DNA from 4 places in the Cupriavidus sp. C2SS-8b genome. Region 1 is predicted to be linked to each of the others. Evidence: predicted binding sites of a transcription regulator. Region 1 holds the regulator's gene; each other region holds the start of a gene.
What was found. The regulator sigma-54, encoded in region 1, starts transcription at its own class of promoters, with help from an activator protein. The targets are predictions, from matches to a motif close to TGGCANGNAANCTGCTTT.

Region 1 (4,617 bases):
GAAGGCTCGGTGATCGACCTGTACGGCAACGGCTTCATCGAGCGGCAAAAGGGCGCCGATGCCGCAAAGGACCCGCTGATGACGGCCGCGTCGGAGTACTTCCAGGTCCTGGTCAATGACGACATCGTCAAGACCGACAAGGCCGTGAAGCTCACGCGCGGCCCGTCGGTCATGACCGCCAACGGGCTGGTCTTCAACAACGTTACCCGCGAAGTACAATTGCTGGGCAACGTACGCGGCACCATCATCACCGGTGCGCCCACCCGGACTCCGGGATCCTGACAACAACAGCCGCCCGCGCCCGACGGGGCGGCACCGCGGACCTGAGCATCGCGCCCGACCCTCCGCTTTTCTGCGACCCTTGCCAACATGATTGCTTCCCTGACGACCCTGTCCCGCCGGAGCGCCGCCCCGCTGCTGCTGGCCGTGGCCACCGCGATTGCCGCGCTGGCGCCGCTGGGCGCCCATGCCGAACGCGCGGACAAGGACAAGCCGCTGGTCCTGGAAGCCGACAACGCCAGCTACGACGACGTCAAGCAGATCTACACGCTGACCGGCAACGTGGTCCTGACCAAGGGCACCATGGTGCTGAAGTCGGACGCGGCCGAGATCCGCACCGACCCCGAGGGCTACCAGTACGCGGTGGCCACGGCCAAGGGCGGCAAGCAGGCCTATATCCGCCAGAAGCGTGAAGGCGTGGACGAGTACATGGACGGCTGGGGCGACCGCATCGAATACGATGGCAAGCAGGAGGTGTCCAAGCTGATCGGCCACGCGCGCATGGCGCGGCTGCAGGGGGCCAAGCTGGTCGACGAGATCCGCGGCGCGGTCCTGACCTATGACAGCCGCAACGAGTTCTACACCGCCGCCGGCGGCGGCGACAACACGTCGGCCGGCAATCCGTCGGGACGCGTGCGCGCCGTGCTCTCGCCGCGCCAGGAGGCCAGCGGTGCGGCCGCCAGCCCGCCCCTCGACCTGAAGTCGGCACCCGCGCCGTCCAGCAAGCCCTGAATCACGCGCCCGAACGCATCACCGCCACCATGACCGATACCGCAATGCTCGCCCCCACGCCCGCTTCCGCCGCTCCCGACGCCCGTGCCGACAGCAGCACGATGGTCGTGCGCCACCTGAAGAAGCGCTACGGGTCGCGCACGGTGGTGAAGGACGTATCGCTCGAGGTGAAGAGCGGCGAGGTGGTGGGCCTGCTCGGCCCCAATGGCGCGGGCAAGACCACGTCGTTCTACATGATCGTGGGCCTCGTCGCGCTGGACGAGGGCGATATCGTGCTCGACGGCCAGCACATCAGCGGCCTGGCCATCCACGAGCGCGCGCGCATGGGCCTCTCCTACCTGCCGCAGGAAGCGTCGGTGTTCCGCAAGCTCAATGTGGAAGAGAACATCCGCGCGGTGCTGGAGCTGCAGCTGGTCAACGGCAAGCCGCTGCCGAAGGCCGAGATCGACAGCCGCCTCGATACGCTGCTCGACGACCTGCAGATCGCCCACCTGCGCAACAACCCTGCGCTGTCGCTGTCGGGCGGCGAGCGCCGCCGCGTGGAAATCGCCCGCGCGCTGGCTTCCTCGCCACGCTTCATCCTGCTCGATGAACCGTTCGCCGGCGTGGACCCGATCGCGGTCGGCGAGATCCAGCGCATCGTCAGCTTCCTCAAGGCGCGCAATATCGGCGTGCTGATCACCGACCACAACGTGCGCGAGACGCTTGGCATCTGCGACCACGCGTACATCATCAGCGAAGGCACCGTACTCGCATCGGGCCAGCCCGACGAAATCATCGCCAACGAGTCGGTGCGCCGCGTCTACCTGGGCGAAAACTTCCGCATGTGAAGCCGGGGCGGCAGGTGCGCTTGGCAGAGACGATCAGGCAGCATCAGCGATAGCAATTTCCGTTCCAACATCGGTTGGATGCGCATAGAATAGGTCGCATGAAACCGTCGCTACAGCTCCGTCTCTCCCAGCATCTGGCACTCACGCCGCAACTGCAGCAGTCGATCCGGCTGCTGCAACTTTCTACGCTTGAGCTGCAGCAGGAAGTCGAGCAGGCCTTGACGGAAAACCCGCTGCTGGAGCGCGAGAACGACTGGATCGACAGCCCGCTGCGCGTGGCGGCCGATGGCTCGGTCAACCTGCAGAGCGCACCCGCGCCCGCACCGGCCGAACCGCAGGGCAACAGCGACGCGAACGCCAGCAGCCCGGCCAGCGAGGATGAGAGCTATAGCGACAGCGGTAGCGAAGATTACGGCAGCGACTGGAGCCTGGACGATTTCGCGCGGCGCCCGCAGGGTGAGGACGACGAGAAGACGCCCATGCAGCTGCGCGACGCCGAACCCACCCTGCGCGAACACCTGATGGAGCAGCTCGCGCCGCTGAAGATCTCGACGCGCGACAAGGGCCTGGCGATCTTCCTGATCGAATCGCTCGACGACGATGGCTACCTGAGCGCGTCGCTCGACGAGATCTGCACCGAGTTGCCCGAGGAACTCGAATTCGAGGTCGACGAATTGCAGGCGATCCTCACGCTGCTGCAAAGCTTCGACCCGCCCGGCGTGGGCGCGCGCAATGCCGCCGAATGCCTGAGCTTGCAACTGCGCCGGCTGCAGCATCCGCAGCGCGAGCTGGCGCTCTCGATCGTCAACCATCATCTCGAACTGCTTGCCGTGCGCGACTACACGCGCCTGAAAAAAGCACTGCAGGTGGATGAAGCAGCGCTCAAGGCCGCGCATGAACTGATCCGCTCGCTCGCGCCCTACCCGGGCCACGCATACAGCCGCCCTGAAGCGGACTTCGTGGTGCCCGACGTATTCGTGCGCAAGGGCGGCGGCGGCTGGATCGCGCAGCTCAATCCGGATGTGATGCCGCGCCTGCGCATCAACGACATGTACGCGCAGATCCTGCGTGGCGCCAAGGGAGAATCCGGTGCCGCGGGGCTGCAGCAAAAGCTGCAGGAAGCGCGCTGGCTGATCAAGAATATCCAGCAAAGGTTCGACACGATCCTGCGAGTTTCGCAGGCGATTGTCGAGCGTCAGAAGAACTTCTTCACGCACGGGGAAATCGCGATGCGCCCCTTGGTTTTGCGGGAGATTGCCGATACACTGGGATTACACGAGTCAACCATATCCCGGGTGACGACCAATAAATACATGGCAACGCCGATGGGTACTTTCGAACTGAAGTACTTTTTTGGCAGCCACGTTTCCACCGAAACCGGTGGGGCGGCTTCCTCAACGGCGATCCGCGCCTTGATCAAGCAACTTATAGGAGCCGAAGACCCGAGGAGTCCTCTTTCCGACAGCCGAATTGCCGAATTGCTGGGTGAACAAGGCTTCGTTGTCGCGCGCCGTACCGTCGCCAAGTATCGCGAAGCCCTGAAGATCCCTGCTGTCAATCTCCGCAAGACTTTGTAGCCGAGTTGCACCGCCTGCCTGGTGCAGCTCTTTCAGAAGGAGAAGCGCTATGAACTTCAAGATCAGTGGACACCACCTGGACATCACGCCGCCGCTGCGTGAGTACGTGGAAACGAAGCTGGAGCGTATCGTCAGGCATTTCGATCAAGTCATTGGCGTCAGCGTGCTACTCTCAGTCGACAATCACAAGGAAAAGGACAGGCGTCAGTACGCGGAAATCAATTTGCACCTTCGGGGCAAGGACATTTTTGTGGAAGCCCATCACGAAGACCTGTATGCGGCCATCGACGCACTTGTCGACAAGCTGGACCGCCAGGTGCTTCGCTATAAGGACCGCGTTCAAGGCCACGACCGCGAAGCGGTCAAGTACCAGATGGCCGAGTCTCAACTACAGCAGCAATGATCAAGCCTGCCAGCCGCAAGGCTGGGCATTGAAACAGGACTGATAAAAGCAAGCCGCGCCATGTAGCGCGGCTTTTTTGCATCTGTAGCCCTGACCTGGCGCGCGTCCTGGACACAAGTGTTCGCAACTGGCGCAGCACGGTGTATGCTCTCCAAGACATCGCGCGTGGCGACTCCGGCGCGGCCACCGTACCCAGGTGTGGCGGCACCAGCACGGACCGGGCCATACAGGGGCCCGGCGCTGCATTGCACAAGGACAGGGGAGACGCTGCTCTATAATGGCCGAACGCCTGGTGAGCCATGGCGTGGCCGCAAACCGGCCCCACTTCGTTTCCGGGCTGAGCAGTCCGATCTGCCTGCTAACTGAAATCCTCGCATCGCCCATGAATCGTTTGGCCAAACTGCTGCCACCCGGCAACATCAACCTCGACGTCAGCGTCACCAGCAAGAAGCGTGTATTCGAGCAAGCCGGGCTCTTATTCGAGAACAACCATGGCGTGGCGCGGGCGACCGTGACCGACAACCTGTTCGCGCGCGAGTCGCTCGGTTCGACCGGCCTGGGCGCGGGCGTGGCCATTCCGCACGGGCGCATCAAGGGACTGAAGCAACCGCTGGCGGCCTTCATGCGGCTGGCCGAGCCGATCCCGTTCGAATCGCCGGATGGCAAGCCGGTCTCGCTGCTGATCTTCCTGCTGGTGCCGGAACAGGCTACGCAGCAGCATCTCGAGATTCTTTCCGAAATCGCCCAGCTGCTGTCGGATCGCGACATGCGCGAAGGCCTGGCAACCCTGGCCACG
Region 2 (4,617 bases), 1.4 Mb from region 1:
TCTCGACGCCGCCAAGCCGCTCGACCTCCGCGTTCTGCAGCACGCGCAGCAGCTTGACCTGCGCCGACAGCGGCAGGTCGCCGATCTCGTCCAGGAACAGCGTGCCGCCGTGCGCGCGCTCGAAGCGGCCGGGGCGCGACTGCTGCGCGCCGGTGTAGGCGCCTTTTTCAACGCCGAATAACTCGGACTCGATCAGCTCGTGCGGGATCGCCGCGCAGTTCACGGCAATGAACGGCTGTTCGCTGCGCGGGCCGTGGTCATGCAGCCAGCGCGCGAACATCTCCTTGCCGGCGCCGGTTTCTCCGGTGAGCAGTACTGTGATATGGCTGTCGGCCGCGGCCGATAGCAGGCCGAAGGCTTCGCGGAACGCCGGGGATTGGCCGATCAGGTTGCCCTGGCTGGCGCCGCACAGGGTCTCGCGCAGCGTGCTGACTTCCTGCTGCAGCGTGAGCAGGTCGCTGATGACCGAGTCGGGCTCGAAGTACTTCAGGTAGTCAGGGTCGTCCCAGGCCTCGGCCGGCTTGCCGACGATGCGGCATAGCGCATCGAGGCGGCGCTGGCACTCGGTTTCCTTGTAGATGACCAGCCGGTCCATGAAGGTGCTGCTGTAGCCCGACGCGTAGCCGAGCTGCACCCAGCAGCCGCCTTCCTCGCGGCTCAGTTCCTCGTTGTAGGGTGCTTCGCCTTCCCAGGAGTCCTGCCAGAGAAACTCGCCATAGAAATGGCCGGTGTCGCGGTCGATTTCCAGCCGCACCGGGTCCACGCGCGTCACGCCTTCCAGCATGTGCAGTTGCGGGCCAAGCAGGAACGCGTCGTTGGGCGAGGTCTCGAGTTCCTCCTTGCGTTCGCGCTTGACCATCTCGGCATCGCGCATGCCCTGCGCGTAGCCCATGCGGATCAGCAAGCCCTTGCCGCGTTCCAGGCCCAGCGTATCGAGGATCTCCTTGCGCAGGTAGCTCAGGGCCTCGGTGTGCATCAGCACCATGCGGGAATCGCCGAGCCGTATCTGTGCGGCCTTGGGGTCGATCGTCAGCAGCGAAGCCAGGTCGAATGGCGGCTGCTTGGGGGGCGCGATCATCTCCATCTCCAGAATGCCTGCGGGCGCGAATCGATCCGGAGAGGAACGTCCTTGGCCTCGGTTTTTCCGTAGCCTAACACGCGGTTTCGGGAGCCGAGCAAGCAAGGGGATTCCCCCGTCGACAGCATGGTGCACCGCAATATCCGTGGATTTGATCATTTGGTGAAAACAGGCTTAATCCCCTCATCAAATCATCAAGCGGGTGCGCCGTGGCAACGCCTCGGAATTTCCCGCAATCCCTTGTGCCATGCGGCTTGGCAGCCGGTGGCACGGCCTTCGCTATATGTCTCCACACCAGAACCATGCACACCCACCGATGTGCATCGCAGCAGGAGCGAGACATGACCACACCGTTTGTCCATGCCAACGTCCCGGCCCGCGGACGTGCCCAGCCCTACGTCCGGGTGACCGCGCGCGATGAACACTGGGTCGAGTTCGAGTTCTCGCTCGGCGACCCGGCGCTCTACGTGGAGCTGGTCATGCGCCCCGACCAGTTCTCCGCGTTCTGCGCCACGCAGTGCGCCATCACGGTGCCGCACCTGCTGGGCCGCGCACTGGAATTCGAGCGCGACAAATGGAGCGAAACCGTGGCCTGACGCCGCGGCCGATCCGAACACCACAAGGGAGACAGGAGCAACCCACCATGCAAATCGATATCCGTACCGATAGCGTCAGTCCGATCCGCCAGACCTTCGCCAACCTGCAACGGCGACTGGGCGCCGACAAGCCGGCCAGCCGCTACCAGGAGGCGATGTACGACCTGCAGCCGGAGACCAGCTTCCACTACCGCCCGCTGTGGCAGCCGCAATACGAGCTCTACGATGCGCGCCGCACGCAGGTGGTCATGCGGGACTGGTACGCGCTGAAGGATCCGCGCCAGTTCTATTACGGCACCTACGTCAACGCCCGTGCGCGCCAGCAGGACGCGATGGAGAAGAACCTGGATTTCGTCGAAAAGCGCGGTCTGCTGGCATCGCTGCCGGCGCACCTGCGTGAACTGCTGACGCTGGGCGTGGTGCCGCTGCGCCATGTCGAGTGGGCAGCGAACATGAACAACGCCGCGATCACGGCCTATGGCTATGGCTCGGCCATCACCGAAGCCGCCATGTTCCACACCATGGATCGCCTTGGCATTGCGCAGTACCTGACCCGCATCGGCCTGCTGGCCGGCGACAAGGCGGCGGTCGACGCCGCCAAGACGGCATGGATGGAGGACCTGGCCTGGCAGCCGTTGCGCCATGCGATCGAAGACCTGATCGTGCGTGACGACTGGTTCGAATTGCACGTGGCGCAGAACCTCGTGATGGACGGACTGCTTTATCCGCTGGTCTACCAGCGCCTGGATGCGCGCCTGCCCGCCGAAAGCCCCGCGTTCTCGCTGGTCACCGACTTCATGACCGCCTGGTATGCCGAGACCACGCGCTGGGTCGATGCAACGGTGAAGACAGCCGCGCAGGAATCGCCCGCGAATGCCGGCGTGATCGCGGGCTTCGCATTCGCGTGGCTCGACCGCTTCCAGCACGCGCTGGCGCCGCTGGTACGCCGCCTGTTCGCCGAGGAAGCGGATGCGGTGCTCGGCGAAACAGTCGCCGCGCTGGACAAGCGCCTTGCCGGGCTCGGGCTGGCCCGTGCCGCCGGCGCCGCCGCATGAACCCGGGAAAAACGCCATGACCGCACAGATCGTATTCATCGCCCTGCAGGCCAACGAAGAGATGCGTCCCGTCATCGACGCAATCGAGGCCGACAACCCGCACGCCACCATCAACCGCTATCCGGCCATGGTCAAGATCGACGCACCCGGGCGCCTGGAAATCAATCGCGCCAGCGTGGAAGAGCGCATCGGCCGCGCGTGGGACGTGCAGGAACTGCAGCTCGGCCTGATTTCGCTGGCCGGCAATATCGACGAAACCGAAGACCAGTTCGTGCTGGCCTGGCATTGAGCCGCAAGCCGAACCGCAAGAACACAGGAGACAAGGACATGACCACCGCCACTGCAATCGCCACCGCCGCGCGGCAGGCTACCCGGCCCAAGCTGTCACTCAAGGAGAAGTACGCGATCCTCACGCGCGACCTGGGCTGGGAGACCACCTACCAGCCCATGGATGCCGTATTCCCGCACGACAAGTTCGAAGGCATCGTGATCCATGACTGGGACGGCTGGGAAGACCCGTTCCGCCTGACCATGGATGCGTACTGGAAATTCCAGTCCGAGAAGGAGCGCAAGCTGTACGCGATCATCGACGCGTTCCAGCAGAACAATGGCCAGCTCAATGTCACCGACGCGCGCTACGTCAACGCGCTCAAGCTGTTCCTGACCGGCGTGTCGCCGCTGGAGTATGCGGCGCACCGCGGCTTTGCCATGGCCGGCCGCACGCTGCGCGGCGTGGGCGCGCGCGTGGCGTGCCAGATGCAGTCGATCGACGAGCTGCGCCACTGCCAGACGCAGATCCACACCATCAGCCACTACAACAAGTACTTCAACGGCTTTTCCGACTGGCGCCACCTGCATGACCGGCTGTGGTACCTGTCGGTGCCGAAGTCGTACTTCGAGGATGCCATGACGGCTGGGCCGTTCGAGTTCATCACGGCGATCTCGTTTTCGTTCGAGTACGTGCTGACCAACCTGCTGTTCATGCCCTTCATGTCGGGCGCGGCCTACAACGGCGACATGGCCACGGTGACCTTCGGCTTCTCCGCGCAGTCCGATGAATCGCGCCACATGACGCTGGGCCTCGAAGTGGTGAAGTTCATGCTGGAACAGGACCCGGCCAATCGCCCGATCATCCAGAAGTGGATCGACAAGTGGTTCTGGCGCGGTTACCGGCTGCTTACGCTGGTGGCGATGATGATGGACTACATGCTGCCCAAGCGCGTGATGAGCTGGAAGGAAGCCTGGGAGATCTACTTCGAGCAGAACGGCGGCGCGCTGTTCGCCGACCTGGCGCGCTACGGGATCCGCATGCCCAAGTATCACGAGCAGGCCGCGAAGGAGAAGGACCACCTGTCGCACATCGCCTGGTCGATCTTCTACAACTTCAACCACGCCGCGGCGATCCACACCTGGGTGCCGGAGCCTTCGGAAATGACGTGGCTCGCCGAGAAGTACCCCGACAGCTTCGACAAGCACTACAAGCCGCGCTTCGATTACTGGCAGCAGCAACAGCAGGCGGGCCAGCGCTGGTACAACCCCGGCCTGCCGATGCTGTGCCAGGTGTGCCAGATCCCGATGGCGTTCACCGAGCCCGACGACCCGACGCAGATCTGCTATCGCCAGGCCGAGCATGAGGGCGACCACTACCACTTCTGCTCGGACGGCTGCCGCGACATCTTCGTCGACGAGCCCGAGAAGTACGTACAGGCCTGGCTGCCAGTGCACCAGATCTTCCAGGGCAACTGCGGCGGCGCGACGCTGCCCGAGGTGCTCGACTGGTACCACCTGAGCCCCGCGGACCGCGGCGACTTCGCCGATTCGCAGGACCGCGCCAACTGGGAGCGCTGGACCGGTGCAGCAGGCACGCCGGCAGCGGAGCAGGGTGGCA
Region 3 (4,617 bases), 1.7 Mb from region 1:
GATCTTCAACTGGCTGTTCACGATGTACCGTGGCCGCGTGCAGATGACCACGCCGGTGCTGTGGACGCTGGGCTTCATGATCACCTTCGTGATCGGCGGCATGACCGGTGTGCTGATGGCCGTGCCGGCAGCCGACTTCGTGCTGCACAACAGCCTGTTCCTGATCGCCCACTTCCACAACGTGATCATTGGCGGCGTGCTGTTCGGCTACCTGGCCGGCATCACCTACTGGTGGCCGAAGGCGTTCGGCTTCAAGCTGAACGAGCGCCTGGGCAAGTACGCCTTCTGGTGCTGGCTGGTGGGCTTCTACTTCGCCTTCATGCCGCTGTACGTGCTGGGCCTGATGGGCATGACCCGTCGCCTGAACCACACCGACAACCCGGCCTGGACGCCGTGGCTGTACCTGGCCGTGGTCGGCGTGGTCTTCGTCGCGCTGGGCATCTTCTTCCAGGTGTTGCAGATCGTCGTGTCGATCCGCGACCGCAAGAAGCTGGCCGACGTGACCGGCGACCCGTGGGGTGGCCGCACGCTGGAATGGGCGACCTCGTCGCCGCCGCCGTTCTACAACTTTGCGCACACCCCGGTGGTGCGTGACCTGGACGCGTTCGCCGACATGAAGGCCCGTGGCGAAACCATCCCGACCAGCGGATACGAGCAGATCCACATGCCGAAGAACACCGGCGCCGGTTTCTGGATGGGCCTGTTCAGCCTGGTGCTGGGCTTCGCCCTGGTCTGGCACATCTGGTGGCTTGCCGCCGTGGGCCTGGTTGGCATGGTGGTGTCGTTCATCCGCCGCGCCAACGATGACCACATCGACTACTACGTGCCGGCCGCCGAGGTCGAGCAGATTGAAACGCGCCAACTGCAGCGCATTGCTTCGCAGGCCTGATAACCATGTCGACAGAAGTCCTTGATCGCTTCGGGGCGGCGCAAGCCCCGGCTCATGCGCACTCGCATGACGACACGCACGACCACGCGCACCACGACACCAGCGAGAACACCATCTTTGGTTTCTGGCTGTACCTGATGAGCGACTGCATCTTGTTTGCGTGCCTGTTCGCCGCCTTCGCCGTCCTGCGCGGCGAAGTGGCGGGCGGCCCGTCGGGCAAGGAGCTGTTCGAGCTCAACTACGTGCTGACCGAGACCTTCATCCTGCTGTTCTCGTCGATCACGTACGGGTTCGCGATGATCTCGCTGCACAACCGCTCGAAAGGGCGGGTGCTGGTGTGGCTGGCTATCACGTTCGCGCTGGGCGCCGCGTTCATGTACATGGAAATCAATGAATTCCATCACCTGATCGCCGAAGGCGCCGGCCCGAGCCGCAGCGCGTTCCTGTCGTCGTTCTTCACGCTGGTGGGCACCCACGGCCTGCACGTCGCAAGCGGCATGGTGTGGATGCTGGTCCTGATGTGGCAAGTCAGCAAGAAGGGCCTGACCCCGACCATGTCCAAGCGCCTGAACTGCCTCAGCCTGTTCTGGCACTTCCTGGACGTCGTGTGGATCGGCGTCTTCACCGTGGTCTACCTGATGGGGGCAATGTAAATGGCACAGCAACACGCAGCATCGGCCCACGCCGAGTCGCATGGCCACAGCAGCTTCAAGTCCTATGTGATCGGCTTCGTGCTGGCGGTGATCCTGACCGTCATCCCGTTCAAGATCGTGATGGACGGCACCCTGGACCGTGGCACGACCCTGCTGATCATCCTCGGCATGGCCGCGGTGCAGGTCGTCGTGCACCTGAAGTACTTCCTCCATATGGATGGTTCGAAGGAGCAGCGCTGGAACGTGATGTCGTTCCTGTTCACGCTGCTGATCCTGTTCATCGTGCTGGCCGGCTCGCTCTGGATCATGCACAACATGAACGCGAACATGATGCCGTGGATGATGAAGTAATCGTCTTCCGGCGATAGACAACGGGGCCTTCGGGCCCCGTTTTTACTTGTGGCGGTGCATCGCGCACCGTGGCGCCGCACGCCTGCGGCGCCTTCCCGTTTTCGGCGCCAGCGCACCACCTGCCTGGCTTGCACCCGATTGTGCCGTGCACGCGCGCGGTGCGTCGTGGCCCGTTCCCGCCTGGCACCAGCGTGGTGCTTTCGCGCGGCATCTCCCCTGAAATTGTCTCTTGCCGGGCGCCCCGGCGGCGTCTGGCCGTCCGTCGAAGCTCAGACGAGCCATGGCACGGTAGTTGCGGATGCACCACCCGGGGAGCGTTGAGTCCCGTAACCAAACGACAAACTGGGAGCTGCAATGAAACGACGTGACATGCTGAAGCTGTCGGCGGTAGCCGCCGCGGCCATGATCGGCGCGAGCCCGCTGGCGATGGCGCAGTCCAAGGACCCGATCAAGATCGGCATCCTGCATTCGTTGTCCGGCACCATGGCCATCTCGGAGACGTCGCTCAAGGACGTGGCGCTGATGACCATCGACGAGATCAACAAGAGCGGTGGCGTGCTCGGCCGCAAGCTGGAGCCGGTGGTCGTGGACCCGGCGTCGAACTGGCCGCTGTTCGCCGAGAAGGCGCGCCAGCTGATCACCAAGGACAAGGTCGCTGTCACGTTTGGCTGCTGGACTTCGGTGTCGCGCAAGTCGGTGCTGCCGGTCTACGAAGAGCTGAACTCGCTGCTGTTCTACCCGGTGCAGTATGAGGGCGAGGAGATGTCGAAGAACGTCTTCTACACCGGCGCGGCGCCCAACCAGCAGGCCATCCCGGCCGTCGAATACCTGATGAGCAAGGAAGGCGGCGGCGCCAAGCGCTTCTTCCTTCTGGGCACCGACTACGTCTACCCGCGCACCACCAACAAGATCCTGCGCGCGTTCCTCAAGAGCAAGGGCGTGGCGGACAAGGACATCGAAGAGGTCTACACGCCGTTCGGCCACAGCGACTACCAGACCATCGTCGCCAATATCAAGAAGTTCTCGCAGGGCGGCAAGACCGCCGTGATCTCCACCATCAACGGCGACTCCAACGTGCCGTTCTACAAGGAACTTGGCAACGCGGGCCTGAAGGCCAAGGATGTGCCCGTGGTGGCCTTCTCCGTGGGTGAGGAAGAGCTGCGCGGCATCGACACCAAGCCGCTGGTCGGCCACCTGGCGGCATGGAACTACTTCATGTCCGTCAAGAATCCCGAGAACGAAGCGTTCAAGAAGCAGTGGGCAGCCTGGGTCAAGGCCAACAACCTGCCAGGCGGCGACAAGCGTGTCACCAATGACCCGATGGAGGCCACCTATGTCGGCATCCATATGTGGGCACAGGCCGTGAAGAAGGCCGGTACGACCGATCCTGACAAGGTCCGCGCGGCCATGTACGGCCAGACCTTCAAGGCACCGGACGGCTTCACGCTGACCATGGGCGACAACCATCACCTGTTCAAGCCGGTGATGATCGGCGAAGTGAAGGGCGACGGCCAGTTCAGCGTTGTGTGGAAGACCGCCAAGCCCATCCGCGCCCAGCCGTGGAGCCCGTTCATCTCCGGCAATGAAGGCAAGCCGGACAAGGTGATGTAAGCCACTTCGCTTGATGAAGCGACGCCGCTCTCTCGGGTGCGGGAGAGCGGCGTAGTTCGCTGTCCGCCAATACCCTCGCAAGTGCCTACCTCTATGCGCTATTCGATATCCGTTCATGCCATGCCGTGGCTGCGCGCCTTGCTGGCGGCGCTGCTGCTGGCTACGGCACCCTGGGCTGCCGCGCTGACGCAAGCCGACCTCAAGCCATTGGCCGAGGACGATTTCGATGCCAAGACCGCAGCCTTGTCCGCGCTGGCCAAGGCCTCGCCGGAACAGGCGGGGCCCATCCTGAAGGCGCTGCAGGACGATGCGCTGCAATACGCCCCGTCGGTGGGCATGGTGCGCCAGGAAGGCGGCAAGACCGTCGATGCCGTCACCGGCAAGCCGGTCACGGTCAAGGCCGATGAACTGGAATCGCTGACCCTGAACAACAGCTTGCGCGCAATTGTGGATAGCGCGGCTAGCAGCCTGCAGCTGCAGTCGCCAGATATCGCCGTGCGCACGCAAGCCATCAATACACTGTACGACCAGCCCGAGAGCGCCTCGCGCACCAGCGTGGAAGCTGCGCGCAAGGCGGAGGCCGATCCCGGGCTGCGCGCGCGGCTGGACGTGATCTGGGCCACAACGGTGCTGGCCGATGAGACGAATGCCGGTGACACGGCCCAGCGTGAAGCGCGGATGGACGCCATTCGCATCCTTGGCCGCGACAGCAATCCGCAAAGCCGCCAGAAGCTCGCGCCGCTGGTCGAGCGCGGCAGCGATGGCAAGTACCGCGAACCGGATGTCGAGGTACGCGTGGCCGCACAGCAGGCACTCGACGCATTGCGCAGCGACCAGCGCCGTGCCGAACTGGTCGGCAACCTGTTCGCCGGCCTGAGCCTGGGCAGCGTGCTGCTGCTGGCTGCACTGGGCTTGGCGATCACCTATGGCCTGATCGGCGTCATCAATATGGCGCACGGCGAGTTCCTGATGATCGGCGCGTATGCCACCTACGTTGTGCAGACGCTGTTCCGCACCTATGCGCCCGGCGCGTTCGACTGGTATCTGCCCGCAGCGCTGCCGGCGTCGTTCCTGGCCGCTGGTATCGTCGGTTTCGTGCTGGAACGCCTGGTG
Region 4 (4,617 bases), on a different replicon from region 1:
GCCTGGTTGAAGATCTGGTCGAAGCACACGCCCATGAAGTCGATGAACATCAGCTCCGCGATGGGCCGCATGCCGCAGGCCGCCGCGCCGATCGCCGCGCCCACATAGGCCGATTCCGACAGCGGCGTATCGAGCAGCCGGTCGCCATGCTTGGCATACAGGCCCTTGGTTACGCCGAGCACGCCGCCCCAGGCGTCCTTTTCGCCGTCCGCGCCGGCGCCGCCGACAATGTCTTCGCCCAGCATGATCACACTGGGGTCACGCGTCATTTCCTGGTCGATCGCCTCGTTGATCGCCAGCTTGATGCTCAGTTTGCGAGCCATGTTCTGTCTCCTGATGATGGAATAGCTGTGTCGGGTTGGCGATTCAGTAGCTCACATAGACATCGGTCAACAGATCTTCCGGCCCAGGCAGCGGCGCGGCCTTGGCTTCCTGCACCGCGTGCTCGATCAGCGCGGCGACTTCGCGATCGATCGCCTCGAACTCCTCGCGCGAGATCACGCCGCCCTGCGTCACCGTGCGCGTGAACAGCTTCAGGCAATCGCGATTGGCGCGGATATCGTCAAGTTCGCCGGCCGCGCGATAGGTCTGCGCATCGCCTTCGAAGTGGCCGTAGAAGCGAACCATCTTGCATTCGAGCAGCGCCGGGCCGCCGCCTTCGCGCGCGCGGCGGATGACTTCTCCGGCGGCCTCGTGCACGGCGAAGAAGTCGGTACCGTCCACAGTCACGCCGGGAATACCGAAGCCGGCCGCGCGATCCACATAGCTGTCCACTGCGGTGCCGTAGTCGCGCGAGGTCGACTCCGCATAGCCGTTGTTCTCGATCACGAAGATCACCGGCAGGTTCCACACGGCGGCCAGGTTCAGGCTTTCGAGGAAGGTGCCCTGGTTCGAGGCGCCGTCGCCGCAGAAGGTAATGCCGACCTCGCCCTTGCCGCGGAACTTGGCGGCCAGCGCGGCGCCGCAGACCAGTGGCGCGCCCGCGCCCAGGATGCCGTTGGCGCCCATCATGCCCTTGGACAGATCGGCGATATGCATCGAGCCGCCCTTGCCGTTGCACGAACCGCCCTTCTTGCCGTAGATCTCCTTCATCATCGCCACCGGGTCGACGCCCTTGGCAATGCAGTGGCCGTGGCCGCGGTGCGTGCTGGCGATGCGGTCGCCATCATGGAGGTGATGGAGGATGCCGACACCGGCGGCTTCCTCGCCCGCGTAAAGGTGCACAAAGCCCGGAATGTCCCCGCGGCCGAAGTCCACGTGCAGGCGTTCCTCGAAATCGCGGATGGTGCGCATCTTGCGATACACCGTCAGCAGGGTCTCCCTGTCGAGCCCGCTGGGGCCGGTTTGCATGGCACTGGCGCTCATGGTTGTCTCCTTGGGTTGGGGTGGTACGGCTTGCTCAATACGTGATTGCTGGTTGCGTGAGGGATACGCTGCGCATCAGCCGCTCGCGCGCGGCATAGCGCATGCACGCGGCCACGTCGATGCTGCGGAACGCGTGTTCGTGCAGGGTGATGCTGACTTCGTCGCAGGGCCCGAAGGCCAGTTCGCGCTCGCCGTCGAGCGCGACGATGCCGGACCGCTGGCGCACGCGATGCGGCCGCGCATGTTCGAGGTACTGCCAGCCCGCCACGTCGACGGGGCACAGCAGGCCCGGGGCGATCGGTGCGCGCAGCACGAACTCGCCTTGCCCCGGCACGGCCAGCTCGATCGCGAGGCCGCCCGGCTCGCGCCGGCCCAGCGGCTCCAGCAGCCCGGCGATGGCGGACAGGCCAATGGCCTGCGGATCGGCGAACGCCACATACACGGCCGCCAGCGTGTCGGCCTTCCACAGCGCCCGCGCGCCGATGAAGTGTTCGTGGGCAATCACCGCGTCGACAAGCGCGATATCGCGCCGGAAGCCGCCGTCGGCATCGCGGATCACGATATCGAGCCGCTTGTTCGATGCGAGCGCCTGCGAGGCCGGCACCTGTCCCATCGCATACAAACCCGCCGCCAGCCCGGTGATGGTCGGCTCGCGCATTTCCGGAAACGCGTTGTTGGTGCCGGTGGACAGGCCCGCGATCGGCACGCCGCCGCATTCGCGCACCACCGCACGGTGCGTGCCGTCGCCGCCGAGCACGATGATCACGGCCACGCCGGCATCGGCCATGTGGCGCGCCGCATTCAGCGTATCGTCGACGCGCGCCGTGACCGGCATGTCGATGTACTCGACCGCCGGCAGCCCGGCGTCCGGCCCCTGGTGGCGGCTCAGGTGGCGGCTCAGGTGGCGGCTCAGGTGGCGCGCGAGCATGACGCGCAAGCCTTCGCGATCCGGCATCATCATCACGCGCTCGATGCCGCAGGCCGACAGCGCGGCCAGCAGCCGCAGCACGATGTTGACGCGATCGGCCAGCTGCAGGCTGTTGGCATTGGCAATCACGCGGCGGATATCGCGCGCCGACACCGGGTTGGCGATGATGCCTACCAGCGGCGCACCGTCGGACCGTGCTTGCATGGCCTGTCTCCTGTCTGTTGTCGTTGTGCTGACAGGCAGATTGCAATGGCTATGCCAGCATGCGCGGCGCGCTGTAGCGACCCAGGGGACCAGGAAAATTGCGGGATAACCCGCAGGAAACGCGGGTCAGGCCGCCGCGCGGGCCGTGCCGGCGGCGTTCATGGCGTGACAGGTGTCACAGCGCAGGTGTACAGCGCTGGACAGCTGTATCGTTGGCAGCTTTATGGCCGTGATGGCCGTGATGGCCGTTACGACTGGGGCGGGTCGCCGTCGCGGCGGTTGGGAGACTGGATGCCGTAGCGCTCCATGCGGCGGTACAGCGTCATGCGGCTCACGCCGATCTGCCGCGCCACGGCGCTCAGGTTCCAGCCTGACGCACGCAGGTACTGCATCAGCAGCATGGCTTCGGGCGGCAGTTCCGGCGCGTCATCCGGCTGCGGGGGCAGCACCGGCACGGCGGACACTCGCATCGGCGCGCCCAGGCCATCGGGCAGGTCATGGGCATCGATATACCCGCCGGCGCAGACGGCACGCGCGTACTCCAGCACGTTGCGCAACTCGCGCAGGTTGCCGGGCCAGCGGTGGTGGCAGAGCTGATCGCGCGCCTGCGGCGACAACGTGATGCCGCGCTGGCCGCCTTCATCGAGCATCTTCTGCACGAGCCATTCGAAGTCGGTGCGATCGCGCAATGGCGGCAGCGCGAAGCGCGCACCGTTGAGCCGGTAGAACAGGTCCTCGCGGAAACGTCCCTGCGCCACCAGGTCTTCCAGCCGGTGATGGGTCGCCGAAATCACGCGCAGGCGGACCGGCACCGGACGCGCCGCGCCGATCGGCAGCACCTCGCCCTCGGCCAGCACGCGCAACAGCCGCGACTGCAGCTCGCGCGGCATGTCGCCGATCTCGTCGAGGAACAGCGTGCCGCCGTCCGCTTCCTGGATCAGCCCGCGCTTGCCGCGCGGCCCGGCGCCCGAGAAGCTGTTGGGCAGGTGGCCAAACAGCTCGCTCTCGATCAGCGTTTCCGGAATGGCGGCGCAGTTCACCGCCACGAACGGCTGTCCGCGGCGCGCGCTGGCCAGGTGCAGCGCCTTGGCAAAGTACTCCTTGCCGCTGCCGGTTTCGCCGTTGATGAGCAGGTTGATCGGGGAATCCACCAGCCGCGCCGCACGCTGCAGTTGCTGCTGCAGCGCCGGATCACCGCCGCACAATGCCGCCAGCGGCTCCGGCAGCGGCGCGGGCCGCTCCTGCGTGCCACTAGCCTGCCAGCGCAAGGCGGGCGGCATCACGCTCAGGTACAGCAGGCCACCGCTGCGGTTCAGCGCCACCAGGCGCTGCTCGCTCGGACGCGAGTAGACATAGCGGCCCAGGTCTTCGAGCCGCGCGTTGAACAGCGTCTCGAACGACTGGCCCAGCACCGTGCCGGTGGCCAGTTCCCCTTCCAGCATGCGCCGCGCGCGGTGGTTGTGTCCGACAATGCGGCCGCTGTCATCCAGTGCGAGCAGGTACTCCGGGTTGACGTCGACGAACTCGGGGGCGACGTTCAGCTTGAGGATCCAGTCGCGGTGATGCGCGCGCAGGAAATTCGCGTTCTCGATATGGGCCGCGTAGATGCGCACCAGCTGCAGCGCCAGCCCCTGGCTGTCCTTGGCATTTGGCGACGTCAGCGCGGAGATGTCCAGGATCGCGTGCAGGTTGCCGTGCGTATCGAACAGCGGCGCTGCGGTGCAGGTCAGCGGAATGTGGGTGGCGTCGAAATGATCGGCCTGGTGCACGGTCAGGGCTTCGCCCGTGAACAAGGCCGTGCCGACGGCGCACGTGCCCGCGCCGCACTCGCTCCATTCCGCGCCCAGGTACAGGCCGGCATGGCGCAGGTCGGTATCGGTGCGCGCATCGCCGATGTAGTCGACGGTCACGCCCTGCGCATCGGTCAGCAGCACCACGTAGCCGAGGCCCGCGACCTGGGCGTACAGGCTCTCGAGCCCATGGCGCGCGATGCGCGCGAAATCGTCGATGCGTTGCTGGTGTTCGCGCAGCCGCGTCTGCGGCACGATGCGGGCTTCCTGCATGCGCGACGGGTCCAGCCCGTACTGGTGCACGCAGCGCCGCCACGAATTCTCGATCAC

Region 2: a site for sigma-54 is predicted at 1,344-1,361, ahead of ACIGJB_RS08360 (phenol hydroxylase subunit). Genes of this name have one in related genera too.
Region 3: a site for sigma-54 is predicted at 2,175-2,192, ahead of urtA (urea ABC transporter substrate-binding protein). Genes of this name have one in related genera too.
Region 4: a site for sigma-54 is predicted at 2,537-2,554, ahead of ACIGJB_RS28120 (ATP-NAD kinase family protein). Genes of this name have one in related genera too.

What each region holds. Positions count from the first base shown of each region.
Region 1 is NZ_CP172716.1:405,178-409,794, reverse strand. It holds gene lptC (LPS export ABC transporter periplasmic protein LptC) at 1-282, shown strand, start outside; gene lptA (lipopolysaccharide transport periplasmic protein LptA) at 370-1,011, shown strand; gene lptB (LPS export ABC transporter ATP-binding protein) at 1,041-1,841, shown strand; gene ACIGJB_RS01885 (RNA polymerase factor sigma-54) at 1,940-3,418, shown strand; gene hpf (ribosome hibernation-promoting factor, HPF/YfiA family) at 3,468-3,821, shown strand; gene ACIGJB_RS01875 (PTS sugar transporter subunit IIA) at 4,204-4,617, shown strand, end outside.
Region 2 is NZ_CP172716.1:1,807,377-1,811,993, reverse strand. It holds gene ACIGJB_RS08365 (sigma 54-interacting transcriptional regulator) at 1-1,078, opposite strand, end outside; gene ACIGJB_RS08360 (phenol hydroxylase subunit) at 1,420-1,674, shown strand; gene ACIGJB_RS08355 (aromatic/alkene monooxygenase hydroxylase subunit beta) at 1,722-2,729, shown strand; gene ACIGJB_RS08350 (MmoB/DmpM family protein) at 2,746-3,018, shown strand; gene ACIGJB_RS08345 (aromatic/alkene/methane monooxygenase hydroxylase/oxygenase subunit alpha) at 3,057-4,617, shown strand, end outside.
Region 3 is NZ_CP172716.1:2,326,184-2,330,800, reverse strand. It holds gene cyoB (cytochrome o ubiquinol oxidase subunit I) at 1-889, shown strand, start outside; gene cyoC (cytochrome o ubiquinol oxidase subunit III) at 895-1,542, shown strand; gene cyoD (cytochrome o ubiquinol oxidase subunit IV) at 1,543-1,893, shown strand; gene urtA (urea ABC transporter substrate-binding protein) at 2,248-3,504, shown strand; gene urtB (urea ABC transporter permease subunit UrtB) at 3,598-4,617, shown strand, end outside.
Region 4 is NZ_CP172717.1:2,461,731-2,466,347, forward strand. It holds gene ACIGJB_RS28110 (alpha-ketoacid dehydrogenase subunit beta) at 1-323, opposite strand, end outside; gene ACIGJB_RS28115 (thiamine pyrophosphate-dependent dehydrogenase E1 component subunit alpha) at 367-1,365, opposite strand; gene ACIGJB_RS28120 (ATP-NAD kinase family protein) at 1,400-2,497, opposite strand; gene ACIGJB_RS28125 (sigma-54-dependent Fis family transcriptional regulator) at 2,746-4,617, opposite strand, start outside.